Regions from separate parts of the Limnohabitans sp. Rim8 genome, predicted to be linked through region 3. Evidence: predicted binding sites of a transcription regulator. Region 3 holds the regulator's gene; each other region holds the start of a gene.
What was found. Region 3 encodes sigma-54, which starts transcription at its own class of promoters, with help from an activator protein. Its sites were predicted from a motif close to TGGCANGNAANCTGCTTT; they were not measured.

Region 1: a site for sigma-54 is predicted at 3,490-3,507, ahead of Q1M54_RS00230 (CmpA/NrtA family ABC transporter substrate-binding protein). Genes of this name have one in related genera too.
Region 2: a site for sigma-54 is predicted at 6,068-6,085, ahead of Q1M54_RS13590 (TorF family putative porin). Genes of this name have one in related genera too.

The regions. Positions count from the first base shown of each region.
Region 1 covers NZ_CALPTI020000001.1:44,918-54,397, forward strand. Annotated here, with positions in the region: gene cynS (cyanase) at 1-273, opposite strand, end outside; gene Q1M54_RS00220 (ABC transporter ATP-binding protein) at 314-1,108, opposite strand; gene ntrB (nitrate ABC transporter permease) at 1,179-2,045, opposite strand; gene Q1M54_RS00230 (CmpA/NrtA family ABC transporter substrate-binding protein) at 2,052-3,458, opposite strand; gene Q1M54_RS00235 (response regulator transcription factor) at 3,620-4,288, opposite strand; gene Q1M54_RS00240 (PAS domain-containing sensor histidine kinase) at 4,285-5,481, opposite strand; gene Q1M54_RS00245 (tyrosine-protein phosphatase) at 5,702-6,469, shown strand; gene Q1M54_RS00250 (aldolase) at 6,466-7,125, shown strand; gene rsmI (16S rRNA (cytidine(1402)-2'-O)-methyltransferase) at 7,145-8,053, opposite strand; gene Q1M54_RS00260 (YraN family protein) at 8,068-8,454, shown strand; gene Q1M54_RS00265 (SIS domain-containing protein) at 8,550-9,134, shown strand; gene Q1M54_RS00270 (BON domain-containing protein) at 9,135-9,480, shown strand, end outside.
Region 2 covers NZ_CALPTI020000023.1:18,501-27,980, forward strand. Annotated here, with positions in the region: gene phnE (phosphonate ABC transporter, permease protein PhnE) at 1-691, shown strand, start outside; gene Q1M54_RS13565 (hypothetical protein) at 728-895, opposite strand; gene Q1M54_RS13570 (YeeE/YedE thiosulfate transporter family protein) at 907-1,980, opposite strand; gene Q1M54_RS13575 (sulfurtransferase) at 1,990-2,940, opposite strand; gene Q1M54_RS13580 (MFS transporter) at 3,088-4,338, opposite strand; gene Q1M54_RS13585 (YifB family Mg chelatase-like AAA ATPase) at 4,394-5,926, opposite strand; gene Q1M54_RS13590 (TorF family putative porin) at 6,122-6,865, shown strand; gene glnK (P-II family nitrogen regulator) at 6,894-7,232, shown strand; gene amt (ammonium transporter) at 7,256-8,791, shown strand; gene Q1M54_RS13605 (SDR family oxidoreductase) at 8,909-9,480, shown strand, end outside.
Region 3 covers NZ_CALPTI020000029.1:6,890-16,369, forward strand. Annotated here, with positions in the region: gene Q1M54_RS14880 (thiol:disulfide interchange protein DsbA/DsbL) at 1-221, shown strand, start outside; gene lptA (lipopolysaccharide transport periplasmic protein LptA) at 384-1,010, shown strand; gene lptB (LPS export ABC transporter ATP-binding protein) at 1,007-1,765, shown strand; gene Q1M54_RS14895 (RNA polymerase factor sigma-54) at 1,803-3,344, shown strand; gene Q1M54_RS14900 (THUMP domain-containing protein) at 3,355-4,680, shown strand; gene Q1M54_RS14905 (PIN domain-containing protein) at 4,677-5,099, shown strand; gene Q1M54_RS14910 (DUF4325 domain-containing protein) at 5,134-6,195, opposite strand; gene Q1M54_RS14915 (UPF0149 family protein) at 6,369-7,142, shown strand; gene Q1M54_RS14920 (alpha/beta hydrolase) at 7,165-8,136, opposite strand; gene Q1M54_RS14925 (tripartite tricarboxylate transporter substrate binding protein) at 8,136-9,101, opposite strand; gene Q1M54_RS14930 (AMP-binding protein) at 9,236-9,480, opposite strand, start outside.

The sequences.
Region 1 (9,480 bases), on a different contig from region 3:
TTCGTACCAGCGGTAGATCAGCGGGTCGGTGGGCACCTGGCTGGGCAAGGAGCCTTTGTAGGGCACGACCTGCAGCCATTTGATCTCGTCGGCCGTCAGACCAAAGATCTTGCCGATGATTTTGGCTTGCTTGGCGTCAAACGTCATTTGGCCCAGGCAACCTGCGGTGACCCATTCCTTGGACAAGCCGACTTTCTCGGCGACATCGCTCCACTTGATGCCTTTGGCGACTTTGGTGGTGATGATTTTTTCGGTGACTTCTAAACGGTTCATGAAAGACCTCTTGAGGGGGTTGATAAAAAAAGAAATGGCATCAGTGGGCTTTGGCGCGGGACACCAAAAAGTCGACGATGTGGTTGCGCATGTCGTAATAGCCAGGCAAGTGGTGCAGCTGGGCACGGGTGCGTTCGCGCGGCAGTGGGTTGACCACCACTTCGGCCAGACCGCCGGGCACATAGCCGCCGACTGAGTCGTTGCCGTTGCTCATGAGCAGGATGCGGTCGGACAGCAAAATGGCCTCATCCACGTCGTGCGTGATCATGAAAACAGTCTGCTGCGTCTGGCGCACAATGCCCATCAGCTCGTCCTGGATAGTGCCGCGCGTGAGCGCATCAAGCGCCCCAAAAGGCTCGTCGAGCAGCAGCATCTTGGGCTGGATGGCAAAGGCCCGGGCAATGCCCACGCGCTGCTTCATGCCACCCGAGAGCTGACTGGGTTTTTTGTCGATGGCGTGCAGCAGGCCGACCATGCCGACGTGCTTTTCCACATGCGCGTTGACCTGCGAGGTTTTCCATTCGGGCCACTTGGACCGAACAGCAAACGCGATGTTTTGCCGCACCGTGAGCCAGGGCATGAGCGCATGGCTTTGGAACACCACACCGCGCTCGAGGCTCGGGCCTGCGATCTCGCGACCGTCCATGAAGGCATGGCCTGCAGACGCAGTGTCCAGACCGGCCAACACGTTCAGGATGGTGGTCTTGCCGCAGCCCGAATGGCCAATGATGCAAACGAACTCGCCCTTGTCGATGGTGAAAGACACGTCCGAAAACACCGGCTTGTCGCTTTGGTAGGCCTTGCCCAGTTTTTCGATTTGCAGGAAAGCATTCATGGCTTTGGCCTTGGTTGGGGATACGGTGAAGTGGGTCGGCAAAAGTGCCTTCAGCGAGCGTTCCGAGGTGTCACTCCACATAGGTCACCGCCTTTTGCAATTGCGCAAATGCCAGATCCAACAGCATGCCCACCAGGCCGATCACCAAGACGGCAAAGATCACGTTCACCAGCGAGAGGTTGTTCCACTCGTTCCATACGAAATAACCCACGCCTGTGCCACCCACCAGCATCTCGGCGGCCACAATCACCAGCCAGGCAATGCCCATGCTGATGCGCATGCCGGTGACGATGGTGGGCGCTGCGGCAGGCAAGATGACCCTAAAGGCTTTGCGTAACGGAGTGACTTCCAGCGTACTGGCGACATTGAGCCATTCACGCTTGACGGAAGCCACGCCAAAAGCGGTGTTGATCAACATGGGCCAGACCGAGCAGATGAAGATGACGAAGATGCCGCTCACATCCGAGTCTTTCAGCGTGTACAGCGCCAACGGCATCCAGGCCAGCGGGCTGATGGGCTTGAGCACCTGCACAAAAGGATCGAACGCCTTGCGCATGAGGGGCGACATGCCGATCATGAAACCCACGGGCAGCGCCACCAGCACGGCCAGGAAAAAGCCCAGCGCCACGCGGCCCAGCGAGTGCGCCAGCTGAATGCCAATGCCCTTGTCGTTGGGGCCGTTGTCATAAAACGGATCGGCCAGGTGCCCCACGATGGCTTTGCCCACCTCCAGGGGTGGCGGAAAGCCGGTGCTTTTGACGGCGCCCGGATCTTTGCCCATCATCTTCTGGTACTCGATTTCTTCGGCCGTCATGCCTGCCTTGGCGGCACCAGCCACCGTGGGTGCGGTGGCCGACAGCTGCCACGCCCCCAGAAACACCAGGAACATGAGCAGCGAGACCATGGCGGCCCGCAAATTGAGGTGCGTGGTTTTCATGGTGCTTCAACCCATCTTGTGAATCGCAAAGGTCTTGAGGTATTCCTCGGGTTTGGCCGAGTCAAACTCTTTGCCCATGATCTTGTGCTTGGGGTAGGGCGTGGTCGCCGCAAAACTCTGACCCAGCTCTTTCATGTGCTTGCGTGCATCGGTGATCAGGAACACCTTTTCGGCGATCTGCTTATAGTCCACTTGACCCTTGATGTAGCCCCAACGCTTCATCTGCGTGAGCATCCACACGGCCATGCTTTGCCAAGGCATGGGATCAAAGTCGGCGCGGTCGGGCACGTTCACGACCTTGCCCAGGCCGTCGGCAAATTTGCCGGTCAGCACCTGGCTGAGCACGGCTTCAGGCTGGTTCAGGTACTGCGCAGGCGAGATCACCTTGGCGATCAACTCCCGGTTGCCCGGCTGCCGCGCCATGGCCGCAGCGGTGAGCACGGCGCGATAAAGCGCAGCAAAGGTGTTGGGGTTCTTCTGGATGAACTCGGTGCTGGTGCCAAAAGCGCAGCAAGGGTGACCGTTCCACAAGTCCTTGGTCAGCACATGGATGAAGCCGACTTCGTCGAACACCGCACGCTGGTTGAACGGATCGGGGCCGAGGAAACCGTCGATGTTGCCGGCACGCAAATTGGCCACCATCTCGGCGGGCGGGATCACGCGGATCTGCACATCGGTGTCGGGGTTCAGGCCGCTTTCAGCCAGGTAGTAGCGCAACAGGAAGTTGTGCATCGAGTAGTCAAAGGGCACGCCGAACTTGAAGCCCTTCCAGTTCTTGGGATCGCGGTTGTCCTTGTGGCGCAGGCTCATGGTGATGGCCTGCCCGTTGATGTTCTGGATGGTGGCCACGTTCATGGGCGTGGCGTTGGCGCCCAGCCCCATGCTGATGGCCAGGGGCATGGGCGAGAGGAAATGCGAAGCGTCGTATTCCTTGTTGATCATCTTGTCACGCACCAGGGCCCAACCTGCGGTCTTGGTGACTTCAACATTCAGGCCTTGCTTGCTGTAAAAGCCCAAGGGATGCGCCATGATCAGCGGGGTGGCACAGGTGATCGGGATGAAGCCAATCTTCAAATTGGTTTTTTCCAGCGGGCCTTTTTCCTGTGCCATGGCTTGCAGGCTGGCCATGGGCAGCACACTGGCAATGGCGGCCATGGCGGTCTTTTTGCCCACCGCGCGCAAGAACATGCGGCGCTCCTGATCCTGCGGAAACAGGGCCTTGACCAAGGTGGCCTCGATGAATTCCTGACTGTAGGCCTCGAACTCGGCCGTTTCCGAGCGCGCACGCAACTGGGCGGCAGCGGCATCGGCAGCCACCGCTGCGTGGTGGTCGGCAGGCGCATGATCTCGACCGCAGCTGCACTTGAGCATCAGGGGGCGGTCGGCGTTGTACGGATCAAAAAATTCAGACATGGCAACCTCGTTAGTTGAAGATGCCGAGGTCTATGCAAGCAGCGGGCCAGAAAACAGCGGATGTAGGCCATCGGTGCTGCTCGGCTTGATTTAGCGGGTCGCTTATCGACGCCTTGTAGGGCTGGCCCTACAAGGCTCATACCCGTGGCCTGTTCAGGCCTTCAACGAACTCCGCCGGCTTGTCCGCCAACCAGACTTTGCGCGTAAAGCGCCAGCTCCACATCGTTCTTGGTGCCGGTCTTTTCCAGAATGCGTGCACGGTAAGTGCTCACCGTGTTCGGCGCCAGACTCAGTTGTGCACCAATTTCGCTCACGGTGTGGCCTTGCGTCAACAAAATATAGACCTGGTGCTCGCGGTGCGAGAGCAGTTCGATCCCACTTTTGGTGCGGCCCGGGCTGATGAGGCTGGCCAACACTTCGGCCGTAGCGGGTGAAACATGCATGCCCCCCGCAGCCACGCGCCGCAGCGCGGCCGTCAAGGCGTCGGTGTCGGTGCTTTTATTCAAATAACCCGAGGCACCCAGTTGAATGCAGCGCACCGCATATTGCTTTTCAGGATAGGTGCTGAGCATCAGCACGGGCAGACTGGGCCAGTCACGTCGCAGGTTTTGCAACACGTCCAGGCCGTCCATGCCGGGCATGGCAATGTCGAGCAAGACCACGTCGAGGCCTTGCGTACCTTGCAGGGCTTGCACGGCCGCCAGCACTGCAGGGCCAGTGTCGGCCTCGGCCACCACCTGCAGACCTGGGTCGTCAGCCAGCACCATCTTTAGGCCTTCGCGGACGATCTTGTGGTCATCGCCCAGCAGCACACGAACAGGTCCAGTCATGGCGCTTCCTGGTCAAGGGACAAGGCCATGGGTAAGGGCATGGACAAGCGCATGCGGGTGCCTCGGCCGGGTTGGCTGTCGATGTCGATCACGCCGCCAAAATGCCGCGCCCTCTCTCGCATGCCCATGATGCCGTAAGCCTGCGCCGATTCGAAGGCATGCGCCTCGGCGCCGCAACCGTCATCCTCGACCGACAGGTGCAGCCAGCCCTCGCGCTCCACCATATCGACATCGACCGTGCGGGCTCGGGCATGTCGGCCCACGTTGCTCAGCATTTCCTGAAAAATGCGGAACACCGCCATGGCCATGGGCTCGGGCAACACACGTTGCTCATCCACTTCCATGCACCATTTGAGTTCTTGTTCGGCGGACTGCACAAACTCTTGCGCTTGCCATTCCAAAGCACCCCACAGCCCTTGGTGGTCCAGAATGCTGGGGCGCAGGTCGGTGATGATGCGGCCCACATTGACCACCGCGTTCTCGATCAAGCGGCTCATGTTCTGGCACTTCTCGCGCATTTTTCCGTGCATGGTCTCTTGCATGGTTTGCGCCTGAACGGCGGCGCGCTGTTCTTGTTCTGACAAGCGCTTGTCCAACCAGCCCACATCCATCTTGAGCGCCACCAGCAAACTGCCTAATTCGTCGTGCACCTCGCGGGCAATGCGGGTGCGCTCTTCTTCACGCACGGCGTCAGACCAGGCCGCCAACTCGCGCAGTTGCTGCAGGGCGGTTTCGAGCGCTTGGGTGCGTTCGGCCACACGCTGCTCCAACTCGCTTTTAGCTTGGTGCAATGCGTCTTCTGCCCGTTTTCGCTCAGTGATGTCCACAAAGGTGACCACCGCACCGCGCACCTGGCCTTGGTCAAACACCGGGTAGCTTGAGTACTCCACCGGGAAACTGCTGCCGTCTGCGCGCCAAAACACCTCGCTGTCGATGCGGCAAGGCTGGCCTTTTCGAAAAGCGTTGTAAATCGGGCAATCGTCCATCGGGTAGTGTGCCCCGTCCCCATGCGAGTGGTGGGTCAGAACATGCATGTTCTGGCCCAGCACCTGCTCAGACTCAAGACCGATCATGCGGGCTCCGGCCGGATTGATGAAGACGCACAGACCGTCCAGATCCACCCCGAAAACTCCCTCGCCCGTAGAGGCCAGCATCAAGCCCAAAGGGTTGCGCCAAGCGTCGGTGACAGCCATCAGCCCCGGCGTGATGGGCCTAGGGTTCAAGTGAAGCGTTGATTCGGGCTGCATGAGCATCACAAGCAATCCGTGTGCCACCTGTTTGATTTTTTTTCTGGTTACAGCGCTGACCTGGCTTGCCCATGGTGTCCAAAGGCTTGTCGCATCGGGCAACGGATGCCCCTTTGCGGGCACACGACAATAGCGCTTTGATTTACGCGAATTGATCGTTGATTGGATGACCATGAACCCGGTACCCACTGCTTTGCTGCAAGGCGCCTCAAATTTCCGTGATCTTGGTGGTTACCGCAACACCGAGGGTCGACGCGTGCGGCGGGGTCAGGTTTTTCGATCAGACCATTTGGCAGGGCTCACGCCTGAAGACCACCGCCAACTGCAAGCACTGGGTGTCAGGCACAGCTTGGACTTTCGCGGCATGGCCGAATTCACCCTCACCCCTTACGCGATTCCTGGCGTGCAGCGTTTGGCATTGCCCATCGAGCCCACAGTGATCGCACGCATGCAAGCGCTGGTGGCGCAAGGCGTGGTGCCCACCACCGAAGAAACTGTGGACCTGATGCGAGAGACCTACCGGGATTTCGTGAACCGCAATGCGGATACTTTCGGCCGCTTTTTGAAGCACCTGCTGGAACAGCCCAACCCGCAGGTGTTTCACTGCACCGCCGGCAAAGACCGCACGGGTTTTGCCGCGGCACTGCTGCTGTCAGCCCTGGGTGTGGACCGCGCCACCATCGAACACGATTACTTGCTCACCAACCAGCTTTACAAGCGAGATACCCGCTTGGAAGGTCAAGGCCATCCACATGTGATGAAAGTGTTGTGGCGGGTACAACCCGAGTTTTTGCAGGCGGCTTTTGATGCGGTAGATGCCCAGCACGGCGGCATGCGCAACTACCTGCACGGGGCCATTGGCCTGACCCCCCATGAAACCACCGCCTTACAGCAGCTGTTGTTGGAAGATGAAGACGCTGGAGCCAAACCATGAACGAGTCGCAAGCCCGTGAAGACATCTGCCGTGTCGGGCAAAGTCTGTTTGCGCGGGGCTACGTGCACGCCACGGCTGGCAACATCAGCGTGCGCCTGGAGGATGGATTTCTCATCACCCCCACCGACGCCTGTTTGGGCTGGCTGGACCCCGCCCGTTTGGCCAAATTGGACTTGCAAGGCCAGCAAATCAGCGGTGACAAGGCCAGCAAAACAATCGCCATGCACCGCCAAATTTATGGCGCTGCCACAGTGCAGTTACCCACCACACGTTGCGTGATTCACACCCACAGCACCCATTGCGTGGCGCTCAGCTTGACTGCCACCGGGCCAGAGTTGCTGCCACCCATCACCCCTTATTTCGTGATGAAAGTCGGGCATGTGCCGATCGCGGCCTATCACCACCCCGGCAGCCCCGCTGCGGCGCAAGAAGTGGCCGATTTCATCGCCCAATACGCCGCGCGCGGCACACCCATCCGAGCCGTGATGCTGCCGCGTCTGGGCCCCAACGTGTGGCATGACTCGCCGGGTGCGGCCATGGCCACCTTGGAAGAACTGGAAGAAACGGCCCGTTTGATGGTGCTGCAACCTCAAACTACCGCACTGACTGGGCAAGAACTGCAAAATTTGCGTGACACCTTTGGGGCGCGATGGTGAAATAACCTGCCAAGCGGGGTCAGGAAGCTTCCGTTTTTTTCAGACTCAAGGCCAGGTCGTAAAGCTGGTTTTTGGGCTCGCCTGTGATCTCTGCTGCCAGTTTGACGGCTGTTTTCAGGGGCAGCTCGGCCAGCAACACTTGCAAAACCCGATGGCCCTCGCCCTTTGAAGCCACCACTGGTGCATCGTGCAGCACCAACACAAACTCACCGCGCTGGCGGTCGGGTTTTTCAGCCAACCAAGCGGGCAAGTCTTGCGCAGCCAAGGTGTCAATTTGTTCAAACTGCTTGGTCAATTCGCGACCCACGGTGATGCGGCGCTCCCCCAGCACCGACAAGGCTTGGGCCAAGGCTTCAATCCGATGCGGCGCCTCCAGCAGCACCACGGCGCGGCTTTCTTGCGCCAAAGCTTGCACCGCGAGCTGCCGCTCAGCCGATTTGCTGGCCAAAAAACCTCTGAAAACAAAGCCGTCATCCCCCGTCATGCCCGAAGCGCTGAGTGCGGTGGTGACACTGCTGGCGCCAGGCAAGGGCAACACCCGGTAACCCGCTTCTCGTACCACCGAAACCAAACGGGCACCAGGATCGCTGATGGCGGGGGTGCCCGCGTCGCTCACATAGGCCACACGCTCCCCTTGGGCCAGGCGAAGCAGGACGTTTTGCGCAGCTTCGGTTTCGTTGTGCTGGTGCACCGCCAAGAGCTGTGAGCCCGGGCGGTCCAAGCCATAGGCCCGCAACATTTGCTGGGTGTGGCGGGTGTCTTCGCAAGCCACCGCGTCAACCTTGGCCAACACATGAAGCGCACGCAGGCTGATGTCCGCCAAGTTGCCAATCGGGGTGGCCACGACATACAGTGTGCTGGTCGGGTGGTTTTGCGATCCGGCAGCGTCGTGCGCCGCCTCCAAGGCTTTGGCGAACGAGGCAGACAAGGGAGACGGAGTCAATGCAATTCCTCAAAAAAGACGGGCTGGGCCAGACCACCAAGGCCCGCGGTGATGCGGGCGAAGACGAGGCGCTGGCCTATTTGCAGGCGCGTGGTTTGCGCTTGCTGCAGCGCAATTATCGGACGCCCGGCCGCGGCGGCGGCGAAATCGACCTGATCATGCAAGAGAGCGACGGCACGGTGGTGTTCGTCGAGGTGCGCCAACGAAGCCGAACGGACCACGGCGGCGCGGCGGCCAGTATCGGCTACGCCAAGCAGAGGCGCATCATTTTTGCAGCCCAACACTACCTGTTGCGCTGGCGCAGTTTGCCCCCCGCCCGCTTTGATGTGGTGGCCATCGAGGCCCGTGGGCCACAGTGGTTACAGGCGGCCTTTGACGCCAGCTGAAGCACCACTGAAAACAACCAACACACCTTGTTGGGATGGGATTTGACATTAGCCGGGTGAAACAGCATGGAGGTCGGGGTTATCATCGCCAGCGCATGCTTGACCTTCGAATCCAACAACATTTCATTGACAGCGCAGATTTGCACTACCAGGTGGCCGAAACTTTGGCCAAGCCGGTGGATGCGGCTGTGCAAGCGGTTTTGGCTTCCGTCACCGGCGGTGGCAAAGTGTTGGTGGGGGGCTTGGGCCCATCCACCGCCTTGGCCCAGTACTTGGTGAACCTCTTGGTCGGTGGTTTTGAGCGAGACCGGCCGGGTCTGGCTGCTGTGTGCTTGTCCTCTGACGCACTCATGGCCACCCGCTGGAGCGAGGGTCAGGCCATGGCCAAACAGGTTTTGGCGCTTGGCCATACGGGCGACGTGTTGGTGCTGATCAGCATGGATGGCAACGAACCTGCGCTGATTCAGGCCGCGCAAGCGGCACATGAGCGGGAAATGAGTGTACTGGGCTTGACCGGTCACCAAGGCGGCGCGTTGGCTCGTCAACTGCGTGAAACCGATGTTCACGTGTGTGTGCCCCATGAACGGGCAGCACGAATTTCCGAAGTGCAGCACTTGGTACTGCACTGTCTGTGTGATGGTATTGATACCCAATTATTGGGCGAACAGGAGTCTCTTTAAATGAAACGCAATCTTCAATCTCTGGTGTTTTCGGGTGCCGTTTTGGCCGTGGCCGTGACGGGTCTGTCGGGTTGTGCACCTTTGCTTTTGGGCGGCGCAGTCGCCACCGGCATCATGGTCACCGACCGCAGGACCTCGGGTGCACAAGTGGAAGACCAAGCGATTGAAATCAAAATTGCCTCCGCTGTGCGCCAAGAATTGGGTGACCGCATCCATTTGAACGTGACCAGCTTCAACCGCAAAGTGCTGCTGAGCGGCGAAGTCACCACTGCGGCAGAAAAAGAGCGCATCGAAAAAATTGCCCAAAGTCAAGAAAACGTTCAATCGGTGGTGAACGATTTGGCAC
Region 2 (9,480 bases), on a different contig from region 3:
GGCTGCTTTTGCGTCCATGGAGGCCGCACGCAGCATGGGCCGCTTTGTGGCGGAATTTTTCCCGCCCGATTTGTCGCCCGTGTTTTTGAACAAAGTGGCATGGGCCGCTTGGGAAACCCTGGCCATGTCGGCCTTGGGCACTGTGATGGCGGCGGCGCTGGGCTTGGCGCTGGCTGTGCCCGCCAGCCGCATGTCCGCACAAGACCCGGCTTGGCTGCGCAGCCCCACGCGCTGGTTGCTCAATGCCCTGCGCGCCATCCCTGAATTGGTGTGGGCCGCGTTGCTGTTGATTTCGGCCGGCCTGGGGCCCATGGCCGGCACCTTGGCGCTGGCGCTGCACACCAGCGGGGTGCTGGGACGCTTGTTTGCCGAGGCCATGGAGAACATACCCACCGGGCCGGGTGATGCCTTGCGCACCCAAGGCGTAGGGCCAATGCGTGTGTTCTTTTACGCCACCTTGCCCCAGGTGCTGCCGCAACTCATGAGCTACACGCTGTACCGCTGGGAGAACAACATCCGCGCGGCCGCCGTGCTCGGCGTGGTGGGTGCTGGGGGTTTGGGCCAGATGTTGTCTTTCCATATGGGCCTGTTCCACATGAACAAAACGGCCACCATTTTGGGCGCGATGCTGTTGATGGTGGCCTGTGTCGATGCGCTCAGTTTTGCAGCGCGGCGTTGGTTAACACGTTGATGCGCTCAGACACGGTGGCGTTCAGGCGCAGTTGATTCACTTCGCCATCGAGCAATGCCCCCCGCTGCTCGCCTGGCCGGAGCCTGCAGCGATCAGGGGTGGTTCGTTGCGCAGGTCCACCGGGTCGGAGGCCAGAAAGTCCCAAGCCAAAAACGCGCTCAGGACCAACCAAAAAACCGCTTGCAACTTGTGTGTGTGGCTCATGCGGTGCTCCTTCAAAATTGGTAGTGGCGGCGCACGCGCACGCCAATGAGCGTGCCCGCAAAAGCCAGGGGCACCCACAACCAACCGTGCAGGCTGCCAGTCGAGATGCCACTGAGCATGGCGCCGATGTTGCAACCAAAAGCCAGTCGTGAGCTGTAGCCCATGACGAAACCTGCCACCAAGCCAATCACCCATTGCTGCGTGGTGAGGGGCTTGCTGCCGGCTGGGGACTTGGCCGAGACCCACAGCGCACCGCCCAGAATGCCGATGTTGGTGATGGTGGTGACGTCCATGAACACGGTTTGCGTCAGGCGTTGTGCGTTGCCGGCTTGACCCCAAAAGGCATTGGCGGCAGGTTCAAACGCGCCCAGCGCCACCGAAATCTTGGCCGCCCACAGGCCAAAGCCATACACCACGCCCCATGGTTGCCCAGCCAGCAACAAGTTCAAGGTGGCCAATACGGCAAGCGCCACCGCGCCCCAGACCCAGCGTTTGTCGAGCCAGTTTTGGCCCGCGCCCACCCACAGGCGCACGGCCACCAGCACGGCTGCCAGCAAAGCCAGCGTCAAGACCAAAGCGCCGCCTGTGCCCAGGCTGGCTGAAAAACTGACCGGGGCCATTTGGCCCAGCGACAGCCAGCTGTCCAGGTGTACCGAGCCCAAGAAGCTGCCCAGTGCAAACAGCGGCAAGATGCCCATGTTGAGCGGTACGCCCAAGCCCGCTTTGTACAAACTGCCCGAGCCGCAGCCGTCGGCAATCTGCATGGTCAGCCCGAACACGAAGGCCCCCACCAGCAAGCTCACGCTGGGTGGCCCGAGGGCCGCGTGCAGTTCAGAAAATTGCCCCAGCAGCGGCAGGGCTGCCAAGCTGGCCAGGGCCAGCAGCAGCACTTGGCCGACCACGCCTTGCGGGTTGCGTTGTTCAATGAGTTGTCGCCAGCCGGTGGTGAAACCAAAGCGAGCCCCTGCCAAAGCTGAGCCCATGCCCACGCCCACCAGCATCAGCACGGCTTGCCGGATGGACACGGACAGCGCTAAAAAGATGAAAAAGGCGGCCAGCAAGGCCGCCAAAGGAAGGCGTTTCATGTCCTGAATTTATTTGAAGGTTTTCTCGGCCCAAAATTTGGCGTCGATCATCAGTTGCTTGGGGCGGCTGGGCACATTGGCCATGGGCAGGCCGCTGGCGTCTTTGGACCATTCCACCATCGAGCCTGCATAGAGCTTCACGTTTTTCTGGCCCAGCACTTCAGACATGGCAAACCAGTTGGTCGCAGCCCAGTGGCCAGTGTTGCAAAAGGACACGGTCTCTTTGGCCGGATCGATGGGGCTGGTAGCCGCCACTTTTTGGGCCTGCTCGGTGTTCAAAAAGGTCGAGGTGCCGGGGGCAAACCATTTGTCGTGCTCCACGTTCACCGCGCCTTGCAAGGTGCCGGGCACGCTGGCGGCCACATGGCGGGTCTCGCCCTTGAAGAATTCGGCCGGGCGTGCATCGATCAAGGCGGCGTCACCCGATTTGACGCGGGCCACCAGCTCTTCCTTGGTGGCGACCAGGCTCTTGTCGATTTGCGGCTGGAAGCTGCTGGCCGCTACTTTGACGGCTTGGTTGTTTTGCGGCAAACCTGCGGTGGCCCAAGCCTTCACGCCGCCGTTCAACACCGACAGCTCTTTGAGGCCCAGCACTTTGAGTGTCCAGTACACCCGGGCCGAGGCCCCAAAGTCGGTGGCATCTGCACCGCTGGACACAATCACCGCATGGGTGCTGGGGGACAGGCCCAGGCTTTGTACCAAGGTGGTCAGCTTGGGCAGACCGGGCAATTCCCCCGGGTTGCTGGCCGGGCCGCGCCAGGTGCCATAAGGCGCACTCACCGCGCCAGGGATGTGGTTGGCCGCATAGGATTTGGGGTCTCGGATGTCGATCACGCGCACATTGGCGTCAGACAGTTTGGCTTGCAGTTCAGCGGGGCTGAGCAGAGGTTGGGCGGCCAAAGTGGACGCAGAGAAGGCGGTGGCCGACAGGGCCAGAACCAGGGCAGTTATGTGTTTCATGGGGGCGTTCCTGAATGAAAAGTCGAAAGATGGCGCGATTGTGGTCAGTCGCCAAAGACATGGGAACGATTTTTTAATTGGTTATATATGTCGATATAGATATAAGCCGAGGGTGAACCTAAGACCTTGTCGGCTTGAAAGAGACCTTCAGCGCAGTGTCTTCAGAGCAGAGCGCTGGGCGGCCCACAGGGCTGCCGTGCCCATCAAGCTGGCCGCCAACAGCCACCACAGCGCCAAGCTGTAGCCATGTTCCGCTGACCACAGCAGGCCCAAAATCAAGGGTGCTGCGGCCCTGGCCAAGGCGATGGGCAAACCCAGCAGGCCATTGAGTTGCCCGACATGCGCGCGGCTCACGTACTGCGCCATGGCCGTGCCTTTGACGATGGTGTTCATGCCGTTGCCCAGACCGTAAAGCAGCACAAACAAAAGCGAGGCTACAGGGCTGAAACCACCGATCAGCAAAGCCACGATTCCCGCCGGAATGAGGGTCGGAATCCAGCGGTTGGCGGCATGCACATCCCAATAACGCTCAAACATGAACAGCACCAAGCGCCCCAGCACCTGAATCACCCCAATGGCCGCCGGAATGGCCAGCACCCAAGCAGTGGACAGGCCCGACTCTTGCAGCAAGGCGATCATGTGCGCGGGCAGGGCTGAAGTCACCGACATGGTCAGCACCATGAACAAGGCCAGCAGCCAAAACGGCGCGTGGCGAAGGTGTTCGCGCACGGGCACGGCGGGGTTCCGCTTGCCCGCGGGTGCGGCGTGCTCGGGCTGTGTGCGGTCGGCATGGCTGACCTGCGGGCGTGGCGCCCCGTGCAGCACCCAGAAGTGCACAGGCATGCACACCAGAAACTGCAGTCCGGCTAACGCCCAGAGCGCTTGCCGCCAGCCCCACAGCTCCATCCACCACGCAAACAGCGGAATGAACACCGTGCTGGCCAAGCCACCTAAAAACGTGAGGGTGATGATGGCGCGCCGAAAGTCTTGAGCAAAGCGCCGTGTGACCACGGCAAACGCCGGGTTGTACAGCGTGGCCGCCATCCCTAAGCCCAGCCATATCCAGGCGGCATAAAAACCCACAACCGATGTCACAAAGCTGTGCACCATCAGCCCCAAGCCCACCCACAATGAGCCCAGCGTCATCACCCGCCGCTCGTGCCCGGCATCGATCCAACGGCCCACTTGGTAGGCCATCAGGCCTTCGGCCAGCAGCGCCAAGCTGAAAGCCAGCGAGGACTCGGCCCGGCCCATGCCCAGCTCAGCCTCTAAAGGCGTCATGAGCAATGAGAAAGTGTAGAAAACACTGCCCCAAGTGATCAATTGAGGCAGCGACAGCCAGACACTGAAAGGCCCCAGTGCCTTGGCTTGCGGGGAGTGCTGACGCGCATCGGGCATCCTCACATTATCTGTGCGCCTCAATGCTGCGTGTGTCTCAGCCGTTCAAGGCCTGTCAAGGCCCATTGAGCACACGTCGGTATTGAATGGCTTCGGCCACATGGGCGGCTGCGACGGTGTCGCTGCCTGCTAAATCCGCAATGGTGCGTGCCACTTTCAGGCTGCGGTGCGTGCTGCGCCCACTCCAGCCGAGTTTGTCGGCGGCCCTTTGCAGCAAAGCGGTGGCGCTGTCTTCAAGCCGTGCCTGTGCATCGATGGCTTGGCCTTGGAGGTCTGCATTGGTGCAGTTTTGCCGGGCGATGGCGCGTTCGCGTGCGGCCAAACTGCGCGCCGCAATCTGCTCGGTGCTTTCGCCCGGTGGCGCGTTCAACAGATCGTGCGCGCCCAAGCTGGGCACTTCGATGTGCAGGTCGATGCGGTCGAGCAGCGGGCCACTCAGCTTGCCTTGGTAGCGGCTGACTTGGTCAGGCGTGCAGCGGCATGACCTGTTGGCGCTGCCCAGATAGCCGCAGGGGCAGGGGTTCATGGCCGCGATCAATTGAAAGCGTGCCGGGAACTCGGCTCGCCTTGCCGCTCGTGCAATGGTGATGCTGCCGGTTTCCAGCGGTTCGCGAAGAGCCTCCAGCGCGGCCCTGGGGAACTCGGGGAGTTCGTCCAGAAACAGCACGCCATGGTGCGCCAGCGAGATTTCGCCTGGCCGGGGCGGTGAGCCGCCGCCCACCAAAGCCACCGCACTGGCCGAGTGGTGCGGCTGACCCGTGGGGCGCTGGGCCCAACGCGTCAAATCAAAACGTCCGGCCAAGCTGGCAATGGCCGCCGATTCCAGCGCCTGTTCGGTGGACATGGGCGGCAGCAAACCGGCAAAGCGCTGCGCCAACATGGACTTGCCCGAACCCGGTGGCCCCAGCATGAGCAGCGAATGGCCCCCAGCGGCGGCGATTTCCAGCACGCGCTTGACACCCGCTTGGCCTTTGACGTCCGCCAGGTCGGCATAACGCGGTGGATCTGTGGGTGTGGTGGCGGCCATGCGAGCCCAGCCGTCGCTGGGCTCGGGCGGCGCTTCGTTGGACGGCGGTAAAAACTGCTGCACCACATCGAGTAAGTGGCGCGCCCTGAAGACTTCGGCATCGGGCACCAGTGCTGCTTCTTCGGCACTGCCCGGTGGCAGCACCAGCCGGGTGCGCACTTTTTGTTGGCGCAACACCAGGCTCATGGCCAAAGCGCCGCGCACTGGGCGCAGCTCGCCCGACAGTGACAACTCACCTGCAAATTCATAGCCTGCCAGTTTGCTGGCATCGATCTGCCCACTGGCCGCCAAGATGCCCAGCGCAATCGGCAAGTCCAGTCGCCCCGAGTCTTTGGGCAAGTCGGCTGGGGCCAGGTTGACGGTGATGCGCTGGTTGTGCGGAAAGTCGAGCCCACTGTTTTGCAAGGCCGATCGCACCCGCTCGCGGGCTTCTTTGACTTCGACATCGGCCAGCCCCACCAGCGTGAAGCTGGGCAGCCCGTTGGCCATGTGCACCTCGACGGTGACGGCGGGCGCTTGCAGGCCGACCAAGGCGCGGCTGTGCACCAAACTGAGACTCATATGCCCTCCCTGCCCCGTATTGGTGCGCTTTGTGTGCCCTGTCGCGCAGTCCGAACGCGCAGAACTTATTGAAATGTCATTCAAGCATGCAAGGGCTAAAAGTGCACGGGGATAAGCCCGAATAGAGCGCGCGGCCTCAGTTGGCACGCTCCCTGCTTTAAGGGTTTGTCCTTTTTTCATTTTTTGGAGTTCCTCATGAAAAACATCCTCGTTCCTTCCTTGTTGACTTTGTCTTTGTTGGGCATGACTGGTGTGGCTCAGGCGCAAGCGGCTGAGAGCACTTTGTCCTTCAATGCAGGTGTTGTGTCTGACTACCGCTACCGTGGTATTTCCCAGTCGCGCCTGGAGCCAGCGGCGCAAGGCGGTTTTGATTACGCCGACAAGAGCGGCTTTTATGTCGGCGCTTGGGGTTCGAGCATCAAGTGGATCAAGGACACCCCTGGCGCGACCAAAGGTTCTACCGAGATCGACCTCTACGGTGGCTACAAGTCAACGGTTGGAGACTTGGCTTATGACGTCGGCTTTCTGCGTTACGAGTACCTGAGCAACAACTACGCTTCGGCCAGCGGTGTCAACGCGAACACCAATGAGGTTTATGGTGCCGTGACGTACGGTGTGTTCACCGCGAAATACTCGCACGCCATCTCCAATCTGTTCGGCAATGCCAACAGTAAAAACAGCTATTACGTTGATTTGAGTGCTGCCTTTGACATGGGTAACGGATTGACATTGACGCCGCACGTTGGATACCAGAGTGTGAAAAACGTGGCCAATGCTTCTTACACAGATTACGCCTTGACCCTTGCCAAAGATCTGGGCAATGGTTTGAGTGCCACCGTGGCAGCTGTCGGCACCAATGCCGATGAAGGTTTTTACAGCTTGAAGGGCAAATACAACGGCAAGACGGGCGCCGTCGTGGGCCTGAAGTACACCTTCTGATTTCATCCATTCAGATCAAGGAACCATCATGAAACTGGTGACCGCCATCATCAAACCCTTCAAGCTGGACGAAGTGCGTGAAGCACTTTCGGGCATCGGCGTGCAGGGCATCACCGTGACCGAAGTCAAAGGCTTTGGTCGTCAAAAGGGCCACACCGAGCTGTACCGTGGTGCGGAATACGTGGTCGACTTTTTGCCCAAAGTGAAAATCGAAGCCGCTGTGTCCGACGAGCTCGTCGAGCGCGTCATCGAAGCCGTCGAAGCCGGTGCCCGCACCGGCAAGATCGGCGACGGCAAGATCTTTGTGTACGACCTCGAGCAAGTGGTTCGCATCCGCACCGGTGAAACCGGCGCAGAAGCCCTTTGATAGACAAGAAAGAGAGTCGACAAATGAAAAAACTACTCGCTACCCTGGCCTTGGGCCTGAGTTTGGGCCTTGGTGTGTTCGGTGCGGCTTCTCTCGCCACCGCACAGACCGCGCCCGCTGCCGTGACCGCACCAGCCGCAGAAGCCAAGCCAGCCGATGCTGCACCGGCGCCTGCAGCGCCTGCTGCAGCAGCAACGGCCGCTGCCGAAGCTGCGCCCGCACTGGTGCCCAATAAGGGCGATATCGCTTGGATGATGGTCGCAACCATTTTGGTCATCTTGATGGTCATTCCGGGCTTGGCCCTGTTCTATGGCGGCTTGGTGCGCAGTAAAAACATGCTGTCTGTGCTGATGCAGGTCGTGGTCACCTTCTCGATGATCACCGTGCTGTGGTTCATCTACGGCTACAGCCTGGCGTTCACCGAAGGCAATGCCTTCATTGGTGGCTTTGACCGCCTGTTCATGAAAGGCATCTGGGACAACGCAGCAGGCACTTTTGCCAACGCCGCTACTTTCAGCAAGGGTGTTGTGATTCCTGAAATCACCTTCGCAGCCTTCCAGGCCACGTTCGCAGGCATCACTTGCGCACTGATCGTGGGCGCTTTTGCTGAGCGCATCAAGTTCTCTGCCGTGCTGGCTTTCATGGTGTTGTGGTTCACCTTCAGCTACCTGCCCATTGCGCACATGGTCTGGTTCTGGATGGGTCCTGATGCCTACACCGCCAAAGAGGTGGTGGACGAGATGACCGGCAAAGCAGGTCTGATCTGGCAGTGGGGCGCTTTGGACTTCGCTGGCGGTACCGTGGTGCACATCAACGCTGCTGTGGCTGGTCTGGTCGGTGCCTTCATGGTCGGCAAGCGCGTGGGTTATGGCCGTGAAGCCATGGCCCCACACAGCCTGACTCTGACCATGGTCGGTGCCTCTTTGTTGTGGGTGGGCTGGTTCGGTTTCAACGCTGGCTCGGCGCTCGAAGCCAACGGTTTCGCAGCGCTGGCTTTCATCAACACTTTGGTCGCCACAGCGGGTGCGGTGCTGGCCTGGTGCGTGGGTGAAGCCCTGATGCGCGGCAAAGCCTCCATGCTGGGTGCAGCTTCGGGTGCGGTGGCCGGTCTGGTCGCCATCACGCCAGCCGCTGGCAACGTGGGCATCGGCGGCGGTCTGGTGATCGGCATCGTGGCAGGCTTTGCTTGCCTGTGGGGTGTGAATGGCCTCAAGAAGATGCTGGGTGCAGATGACTCCTTGGACGTGTTCGGTGTGCACGGTGTCGGCGGTATCGTCGGCGCCTTGTTGACCGGTGTGTTCAACTCGCCCGCTTTGGGTGGTCCGAGCGCTGTGGGCGACTGGGTCACGGTGGCCATGGTGGCACCTGATGCTTATTCGATCGCTTCGCAAGTGTGGATCCAAGCCAAAGCCGTGTTGCTGACCATCGTCTGGTCGGGTGTGGTCTCGGTGGTCGCCTTCAAGATCGTTGACCTGACCATTGGTCTGCGTGTCACCGAAGAAGAAGAGCGCGAAGGCCTGGACATTGCCTCGCACGGCGAGTCGGCCTACCACGGCTGATCCGGCAAGTTTCATTGCAAGGGGTGGTTTGCCGCCACCCCATTTTCTCAAGCCCGTTGCACCCCGTGCACGGGCTTTTTTGTTATGGTGTCGGCTTTGACGCACAGAGGCAGACGCATGACATTGGCAGATCGGAAAGTGGCCGTGGTGACGGGCGGTGCCCGTGGCATAGGTCTGGCCATTGGCCAGTGGTTTTTGGCCAACGGCCATCAGGTCGTGCTGCTCGACGTGGACAACACCACACTCGACGCCACACAAAAACAACTGAACAGGTCCGGCGACCTGCTGTGCCTGCACACCGATGTGTCGAGTCCTGAGCAGGTGCAGGCCGCTGCCGACCAAGTGATGGCACGTTTTGGCCGCGTGGACGCGCTGGTCAACAACGCGGGCGTGGCGGTGTTCAAGCCCGCGCTGGAAACCACCTTTGAAGACTGGCGCCATGTGCTCTCGACCAACCTCGACGGCGCGTTTCTCTGCACGCAGGCGTTTGGCGCCATCATGGCGCGCCAGCGCAGCGGCGCAGTGGTCAACATCGCGTCCATCTCGGGCCTGCGCGCCAGCACCTTGCGCTTGGCCTACGGCACCAGCAAGGCCGCGCTGATCCACCTGACCAAGCAGTATGCCGCCGAATTGGGCAACTACGGTGTGCGCGTCAACGTGATCTGCCCCGGCCCGGTTGAAACCGAGAT
Region 3 (9,480 bases):
AAGGCCTGGACAAAGCCAAGTTTGCCGAGACCTACAAGTCGTTTGGCGTGGCTGCCAAAGCCAAACGGGCTGTGCAATTGCAAAATGACTTCAAAATTGAAGGTGTTCCTTCATTGGGCGTGGCTGGCCGTTACTACATCGATGGCACGTTGGCTGGCAACATGGACCGCGCCCTCAAGGTGGCCGAAGCCCTGATCGCCCAAAGCCGACAGGGCCGCTGAGGCCCAGTTTGCGGCGGCTCGACCCCGCGTTGTGATGCCCACCCACCCGCAAGCACTTGTGTTTGCGGGTTTTTTTTGGTTTTTTGAGGCGTGATGGGGTGTCGTTTGGGTTTGAACCGGCGAAACTTGCACCTACAATGGTTGCGTTGCTCAGCAAGATTCATGCCCTCCAAAACTTCTACCCTTATCAGCCGCCCCATCCTGGCCCTTTTGGCGCTGTGCGCCAGCCTGCTGGCTTGGCCCTGCTTGGCAGAGAAAGCCGACCGCGACAAACCCATGCAGATCGAAGCCGACAGCATGCGACACGACGAGGCCAAGCTCTTGACCCAATTCACAGGCAAGGTGGTGGCCACCAAGGGCACCTTGGTCATGCGGGCCGCCCGCATGGACGTGCAGCAAGACAGCCAAGGCCGCCAAGTGGCCAAGTTGTGGGCCGCCCCCACAGAGCGCGTGTTTTTCAGGCAAAAACGCGAAGGCCTGAATGAGTACACCGAAGGTGAAGCCGAAGAAGTCACCTACGACAACCAATCCGATGTCGTTACCTTGATACGCCGGGCCGACATGCGCATCCTGCGCGGCACCGAAGTGGCCAACCAGTTGCAAGGTCACACCATCGTCTTCAACAACATCACCGAAGTGATCACCGTGGACGGCCAACCCAGCCAGTCTGCTGAGCGGCGGGTGCGTGCCACCTTGGTACCACGCACCAAAACACCAGACAATGCGCCGCCTGTGGCGCCCCCCGCATTGCGAACCAGTCCGGGCATGGCGCCCAACCAAAAGCCATGAGCCCAACCGACAAGCCCAGCCGTCTGGAAGCGCACCACCTTCAAAAAGCCTATGGCAGCCGAAAGGTGGTGCACGACGTGTCGGTGCAGGTCGACAAAGGTGAGGTCGTGGGTTTGCTCGGCCCCAACGGCGCAGGCAAAACCACTTCGTTTTACATGATCGTGGGCCTGGTTCGTGCCGATGGCGGACAAATCCTGATTGATGGCGAAGACGTCACCCGCATGCCCATTCACAAGCGTTCGCGCATGGGCTTGTCATACTTGCCGCAAGAGGCCTCGATTTTTCGCAAGCTCTCGGTGGCCGACAACGTGCGCGCCATTTTGGAACTGCAAACCGATGCACAAGGACGCGCCCTGAGCCATGCCGATGTCGAAAAACGCCTGAGTGAGTTGTTGGGCGATTTGCGGGTGGACCATCTGCGCGACTCGCCCTCGGTGGCGCTGTCGGGTGGTGAACGCCGCCGCGTCGAAATTGCACGCGCATTGGCCACCGATCCACGCTTCATTTTGTTGGATGAACCCTTCGCCGGCATCGACCCGATCGCGGTGATCGAGATCCAGCGCATCATCGCTTTCTTGAAGCAGCGCGGCATTGGCGTGCTGATCACCGACCACAATGTGCGCGAGACGCTGGGCATCTGCGACCACGCCTACATCATCAGCGAAGGCCGCGTGCTGGCCGAAGGCACACCCGACGAGATCGTGGCCAACGCCGATGTGCGCCGGGTGTACCTGGGCGAACACTTCAGGATGTGATGAGCACCCCCCGCGTCCACGCCATGAGAGCACAGCCATGAAACCCGGCCTGTCGCTGCGCATGTCCCAGCACCTGGCGCTCACGCCCCAGTTGCAACAATCGATACGCCTGCTGCAGCTGTCCACACTGGAGCTGTCGCAAGAAGTCGACCAGATGCTGGACGAGAACCCCTTTTTGGAACGCGCCGAAGAAGAGGCCCCTGCCGAAGCCTTTGGTCTGGAGCAAGCAGACAGCTACGTGAGCTTAGGCGACCGCGTCAGCGAAAGTGCCAGCACCTCCAGCAGCAGCGAGGACAGCGCCAGCGAAACCCGCGACGAAGTCGTGACCGACGTGGCCGAAAGCTGGGATGGCGACGGCAGCGTGGACATGCGCCCTGACGACAGCGAATGGGGGGGCGATGCCACACCCCGTCAAAAGAACGGCGAAGAAACCGCAGACGCCATTGACTTGGCCCGCAGCAGCGGGTCCCTCACCGACTTTTTGCACCGTCAGGCTTTGTCACTTCGCCTGTCGGAAGTGGACCGCGCCGCCCTGCGCTTTTTGATCGAATCGCTCAATGACGATGGCTACCTGACCGACACACTGCCCGAGCTGGCCGCCAGTTTGGCCGGCACCGATGACTACGAACAGATCGACGAATTGGTACACCGCTTCACCGTGGCGCTGGGTTTGCTGCAATCGCTCGAACCCGTTGGTGTGGGTGCACGCGACTTGGCCGAGTGCCTGCGCATCCAAATCAAGGCTTGGCTGAAGGACGACCCGCAAAGCGAAGTTGCCCAAGCCGCATTGGCCGTTTGCGCATTACCGTTGGAGATGCTGGCCAAACGCGACTACAAGCGTTTGGCGGTGGCTTGCGGCCTGAGCGAAGCCGTGGTCAAAGCCGCCATCCCCTTCATTGCCCGACTCGAACCCAAGCCCGGCCGCCCCTTTGTGCAGGCCGAGCAAAACATCATCATCCCCGATGTGTTGGTGGTGAACACCAGCAAAACGGCTACGCCCAAATTCCGCATCCAGCTCAACCCCGACGTGATGCCCAAGCTGCGCGTGCACGACATCTATGCCAACGCCCTGCGCGGCGGCAAGGGTGACCACCATGCGGGCCTGCAGCAACGCCTGCAAGAGGCACGTTGGTTCATCAAGAACATACAGCAGCGCTTTGACACCATCTTGCGTGTATCGACGGCCATCGTAGAGCGTCAGAAAAACTTCTTGATGCACGGCGAGCTGGCCATGCGCCCGCTGGTGCTGCGCGAGATCGCCGACGAGCTGGGCATGCACGAGTCCACCATCAGCCGCGTGACCACAGCCAAATACATGTCCACGCCGCAAGGCACCTTTGAGTTGAAGTATTTCTTCGGCTCGGGACTGGGCACCGACAGCGGCGGCGCCGCTTCGAGCACCGCTGTTCGGGCGCTCATCAAACAGTTTGTCGCCTCTGAAAAACCCGCCAAACCGCTGTCTGACAACCAAATTTCCGAGATGTTGAAAGAGCAAGGCATCGACTGCGCCCGCCGCACGGTAGCCAAGTACCGCGAAGCTCTGAAGATCGCGCCTGCGAATCTGCGCAAAACCCTTTGAGAGTATCTGAGTGAATTCATTGAACCTGTTCATGCCTTGCGCCGCGGGCGTCGAGGGCTTTTTGGCCGATGAGGTGCACGCCATCACCGACCTCACGGGCCACGACTTGATGACCGGCCGCGGCGGCGTGATGGCACGCGCCTCATGGCGTGACGCCATGCGCATCAACCTGCACAGCCGCCTGACCCAACGCGTGTTGGTGCAACTGTCGGTCACCGACTACCGCAACGAAAACGACCTGTACAACGCCGCCAGCGAGGTGGCCTGGGAAATTTGGTTCACGCCCAAGCAAACTTTCAAGATCGACATCACCGCGCAGCACAGCCCGTTGACCAGCCTGAACTTTGCTGCGCTCAAGATCAAAGACGCCGTGGCCGACCGCTTTCGCGCCAAGCGCGGCGAGCGCCCCAATGTAGACACCACCTGGCCCGATGTGCGCATCTATGCACACCTGACGCCCGAAACGGCCACGCTCTACATCGACACCTCGGGCGAGCCTCTGTTCAAGCGCGGCTGGCGCACCGACAAGGGCGACGCGCCTTTGAAGGAAACCCTGGCCGCAGCCATGATCGCGGCCAGCGGCTGGGACGCCACCGTACCGCTGTACGACTCCTGCTGCGGCAGCGGCACCATCCCGATCGAAGCGGCGCAAATCGCCTGCGGCATTGCGCCCGGTTTGCAGCGCCGATTTGGTTTCGAGAAATTGTTGCCCTTCCAAAACCACGTTTGGCAAGGCCTGATCGAAGAAGCCCGCGACCTGGAACACGAACCCACCGCACCGGTTTTTGGCAGCGATGTGGCCTTCCGCATGGTCGACTTTGCCGAGCGCAACGCCGAACGCGCTGGCGTGTCGGGCGTCATCGAATTCCGTGGCGGCGACGCGCTGCAACGCATGCCCCCCAGCGAGACCCCCGGCATCATGCTGCTCAACCCACCCTACGGCGAGCGCATTGCCGCAGCGGGTGTGGCTGGGCGCGGGCGCAACAACTTCCGGCCAGGTGCGCTTTCGGATGCACGTGCCAGTGTTCGCGCCGCCGAGCAAAGCCACCACCGCGAAACAGCCCAAACCATTGACGGCAACGACAGCGTTGACTTCTTCGCCCAACTGGCCAGCCACTGGAAGAAAAACTACAGCGGTTGGAGCGCCTGGATGCTGACGCCCGACCTGAAACTGCCCAGCAAAATGCGTCTGAAAGAATCACGCCGCGTGCCCATGTGGAACGGCCCCATCGAATGCCGCATGTTCCGCTTTGACATGATCAAAGGCAGCTTGAAGCGCACACCGACAGACGCCTCTGCTGACACAACAGGGGATACCGGAACGCCTGCCCCATGAGTGTGAGTACCCCAGTGCGCCGCGTGCTGGACACCAACATCGTGCTTGACCTGTGGGTGTTTGACGAACCTCAGGCCGAAGCACTGCGCACCAGCGTCGAGACCGGCAGCACGCAGTGGTTGGCCACCGCCGCCATGCGCGAAGAATTGGCCCGCGTGCTGGCCTACCCGCAAATTGCCAAGCGACTGATGCACCGCGCCCTGCCCGCCGACGCGGTGCTCGGCCACTTTGACCGCTGGGCACAGCTTCAACCCGATGCGCCCAAAGCGCCCTATGCCTGCAAAGACGCCGACGACCAGAAATTCATCGACCTGGCCGTGCAGCACACCGCCACCCTGCACAGCAAAGACGCGCAAGTGCTGTGCATGAAAAAGCGCCTGGAGCGCTGCGGCGTAGCGCTGAACTCGGTCACACCCTGAGCCCGTGACCGATCTGACCCTTTAGGTCAGAACCTCAAACTCTCTCGCCGCCAAACAAGCTCACCAGCTTGGCCACCTCTGGGCTCATGCCCATGGTCTTGAGACGGATGTGGGGGTGTGCGATGGCAAACACACGGAACACCTCATCCACAAAAGCCTGACCCACATGGACCACACCCGCGAAATCGAGGATCACGGTCTTGAACTGGGTGGCCCGGTTCATCACCCATTTGGCTTGTGAACGCGACACCAGCTCGCTGCTCAGCTGCGCCAAACGCACGGGAATTTCTGTGGTGTGAAAAGCCTCGCCGGGTTCGGCATCGCCGACGTTGCTTGTCTCAAAATATTTGAAGTAAACATCATTGCCCGTGCGGGTGCTGTCCAGCGCAATGGCCATGCGCACCACGGTTTGCGCCTGTGCGGGTTTGAGCTGTGCGTTCGCATCGATCCAGTCAAAAACAGGTAAAGGGGCGCTGGCCTCATTCGGGTCGAAACGCAAGCCGTGCGACTCGATGGCAAAGCCATCCATCATGCGCGACGACACAAAAATACCCATGCCGGAGTGGCCCGCGGGCGCGGTGGTGTACTTGCCTTTGGCCAACTCCAAGATGGCCAAGCGAGGGTCAAACAAATCCGCCGCTTTAGCGATCTTGAGAAAAATCCCCTCCCCGTCATCACCCACCAACATCTGCAGCTGCCCGCCCTGCACATGTATCCCCATCACCACCTGCTGGCCATTGGAATGGTCGAGGGCGTTGTTCAGTATTTTGGTGAAAGCCGTGTAGGCCAGGTTTTTGACATTGCCCGGCAAGTCCGCCAGCAAAGCCGCCAAATGCTGCTCCCACACCACCATCTCGCCACCGCGACGCACGATTTGGTCAAGGGGTTCAACGTGCAACCAAAAGCGCTTCTCGCCCAAGCTGTAGGTTTGCCGGGTCCCCGTGCCGTGGCGCTGCAGGTAACCCGCATCGGCCAACTTCTTGATGCGCCGCGAAACCGCTACCCGCGTCAAGCCCGTTTGCTCGGTCGCAGCGCTGGCCATGGTCCCACCTTGGGTCGCGCAGCCCAAGATGATTGCATCGTTGATGTCGAGCATTTGTATCCTCAAGAGATATTTCAAGCGTATTTATTGTATATCTTAATTAAATTTATTGAACACTTTATTCATTAAGCACCGCCTTAAGCCTCGGGTGCATCCCTCGCAGACAGGCGCAGGCATAGCGGTCCAATGCCCCTTCTACAATCCTCGCATTGCAATAGGAACACCCCATGAACACGACCGCTGGCTTGGAAGCCGAAGACTTTGACACCCTGGACAACATCCTGGACGAGCTGCGCGAGCGTTTTGAAGAAACGCCGCAGTGGGAGTTTTGTGAGGGTTTCATGGCCGCGTTGGTGTGCTGCCGCCGCGCCATTCCTGATGCCGAATGGCTGCCCATGCTGCTGGGCGTGGACGATGGTGAAGAAGGCGGCAGCTTTGCAGACGACGCCCAGCGCCAGCAGTTCATGGCCTTGTGGCAGCGCCGTTTTGACGAAATCAAACTCGCGCTCGACACCCCCGTGGAAGCGCTGGACGACGACAAAGCCTATGCACCCGAGGTGATGGATGTGCGCGGTGCGATTGCATCCTTGCCGCCCGAAGAGCGCGAAGAAATTGAAGACAGCGAAATCCCCTCTTTTGCGCAGGTGTGGGCGCTGGGTTTCATGTTCGCTGTGGAAAACTGGCCCGAAGAATGGGCCACCCCCAAGGACAAAGAAGCGGCCAAGTGGTACGACCTGTCACTCGAGGCCATCGTGGCCCTGACCGAAGACGATGATGCGGTGCCCACCTTGTCTGCCTTGTCCGAAGACGGCCCACCCAGCGTCAGCGAAGAGCGGCTGAACGCCTACGGCGAAGCGCTGTGGGCGGTGTACGACCTGCGCGAAATCTGGCGCAACATTGGCCCGCGTGTGGCGCAGGTCATCAAGGAAGCCACGCCGGGTCGGAACGATGCGTGCAGCTGTGGCAGCGGGAAAAAGTACAAAAAGTGCTGCGGGGCCTGAGGCTGCCGCCAAACCAGCCCACTCAAACCATCCACTTGGCCAAGGCTTCGCTGGTGGCCTCGGGCAGCTCTTCCGGAATGAAGTGGCCTGAAGACATCAGCTGACCACTGACTCGGCCAGCGCATTGCGCCTGCCACAGCTCGACCGGCTTGAACATGCGGTTGACCACGCCCCGATCGCCCCACAGCACCAGGGTGTCGCAGGCAATCTTGTCGCCGCGCTCGCGCCCCTCGCGGTCGTGCTGCAGGTCGATGCCAGCGCTGGCGCGGTAGTCTTCGGCCGCGCTGTGGATGGCCGCAGGCCAGCCCTTGTCATTCACCGCCGGGTTGCAAAATGCGCGTTCGTATTCGGCCAAGGCTTCAGGTTCGATGTAAGCCAACCCTTGGCTGCCCCAGCCGCCCAGTTTGGCGTGCAGGTAGGCCTTGGGGTTGCCACCGATCATGAACTCGGGCAGGGGTGCGGGTTGCGTCAGGTGGAACCAATGGTAGTAGGCCTGTGCAAATGCGAAGTACGGGTCAAGAACCGGGCCGGAGACCTCGGGTGTTTTGCCCCAAAGACCGCTGTACATGTCGAGGGTCGGCGCGATGTCGATGATGCACAGCTTCTTGACGCGTTGCGCGTGGTCGAGCGCCAAACGGTGCGCCACGCGCCCGCCCCGGTCGTGACCACACAAGAAAAAGTCGCTCACGCCCAAGGCATCGAGCAGGCCGACCACCTCTTGCGCCATGGCGCGCTTGCTGTAATGCAGGTGCTGCGCGTCGCCCACGGCATGGGACGAATCGCCATAGCCGCGAAGATCGGGCATGACGATCCGGTAACGGCCGCGCAAGTTTTGTGCGACGCGATGCCACATGACATGGGTTTGCGGAAAGCCGTGCAGCAAAACCAGAACGGGCAAATGCATTTGCGCCGCCCAATCGGCCGAACGCCGAAAGCAGACCGTCAGGCCATCCACAGAAAGCATCTGGCGCTCGAAGTTGTCAAACCAGGCCATCAGTCGACCTTGGCGCCCGAAACCTTGACCACTTCAGCCCACTTTTTGTGTTCTGACTCAATGAGCGCTGCAAATTGCGCCGGAGTGTTGCCGCTGGGAATCGCACCCAATGTCGCAAGGCGTTCTTTCATGGCAGGGGAAGCCAGTGACTTGGCCACTTCCTGCTGAATGCGGTTGACCACATCGGCGGGTGTGCCGGCTGGCGCCAAGAGACCGAACCAGCTGCTGGCTTCAAAACCTTTGAGGCCAGCCGCCTCTTCGATGGTGGGCAATTCAGACATGGCCGCAGAGCGCTGGCTACTGGTTACCGCCAGGGCCTTGAGCTTGCCCGACTTGATCAGCGGTATGGCCGAAGGCAAGTTGTCAAACATCACATCCATGGTGCCACCGGCCAAATCGAGCAAGGCGGGACCGGAGCCACGGTAGGGAATGTGCGCCATGAAGGTGCCGGTTTGCGATTTGAACAACTCGCCCGCCAAATGGATGGAGGTGCCGTTGCCACTCGACGCCATGTTCAGCTTGCCGGGGTTGGCGCGGGCGAACTTGATGAAGTCGTTGACGCTGTTGATCTTGTTGGCTGTGGCTTTCTCGGCATTGATCACCATGACGTTGGGCACACCAGCGACCAAGGTGATGGGCGCGAAGTCTTTGAAGGGGTCGTAGGGCAGCTTGGCATACAGGGCGCGGTTGATGCCGTGTGTGCCCACAGTGCCCATGAGCAGCGTATAGCCATCACCTGCCGACTTGGCCACTTGTTCCGCGCCCAGGTTACCGCCTGCGCCGCCTTTGTTTTCGATGATGAAAGACTGGCCAAAGGCTTTGCTCAGATCCGGGGCAATCGCACGGGCCAGGATGTCGGTGGTGCCGCCGGGCGCAAAAGGCACCACGATCTTGACCGGCTTATTGGGCCAAGCGCCTTGGGCCCAAGCCACTGAGGTGGCGGACAACAAGACCGCAGCGGCCATACCCAAGATCGGGCGACGTGAAAAATAACGTGACATTTGAACCCTCTGAACCTCTGAATGAATGAACCCGCTGATGATGCCACGCGGCCTAAAGAACGCTGTCACGCTGGGGAAGAAAGGGCGAACATTTCAGGTTATGTTCCGTGCAAAAGCGCCTGCAAAGCGGGCTTTTGCACCTTGCCCAAAGCGCTCTTGGGCAGGCTGTCCCTGAAGACCACGCGCCGGGGCAATTTAAACCGGGCAATGCGGCTTTGCAAATGCTGCATCACGGCCTCGGCATCGAGGGTCTGACCTGCCGCATCGCTCATGCGAACCAACACGGCCACTGGCACCTCGCCCCAGCGCGCATCGGGCAAGCCGACCACCGCGCACTCGGCCA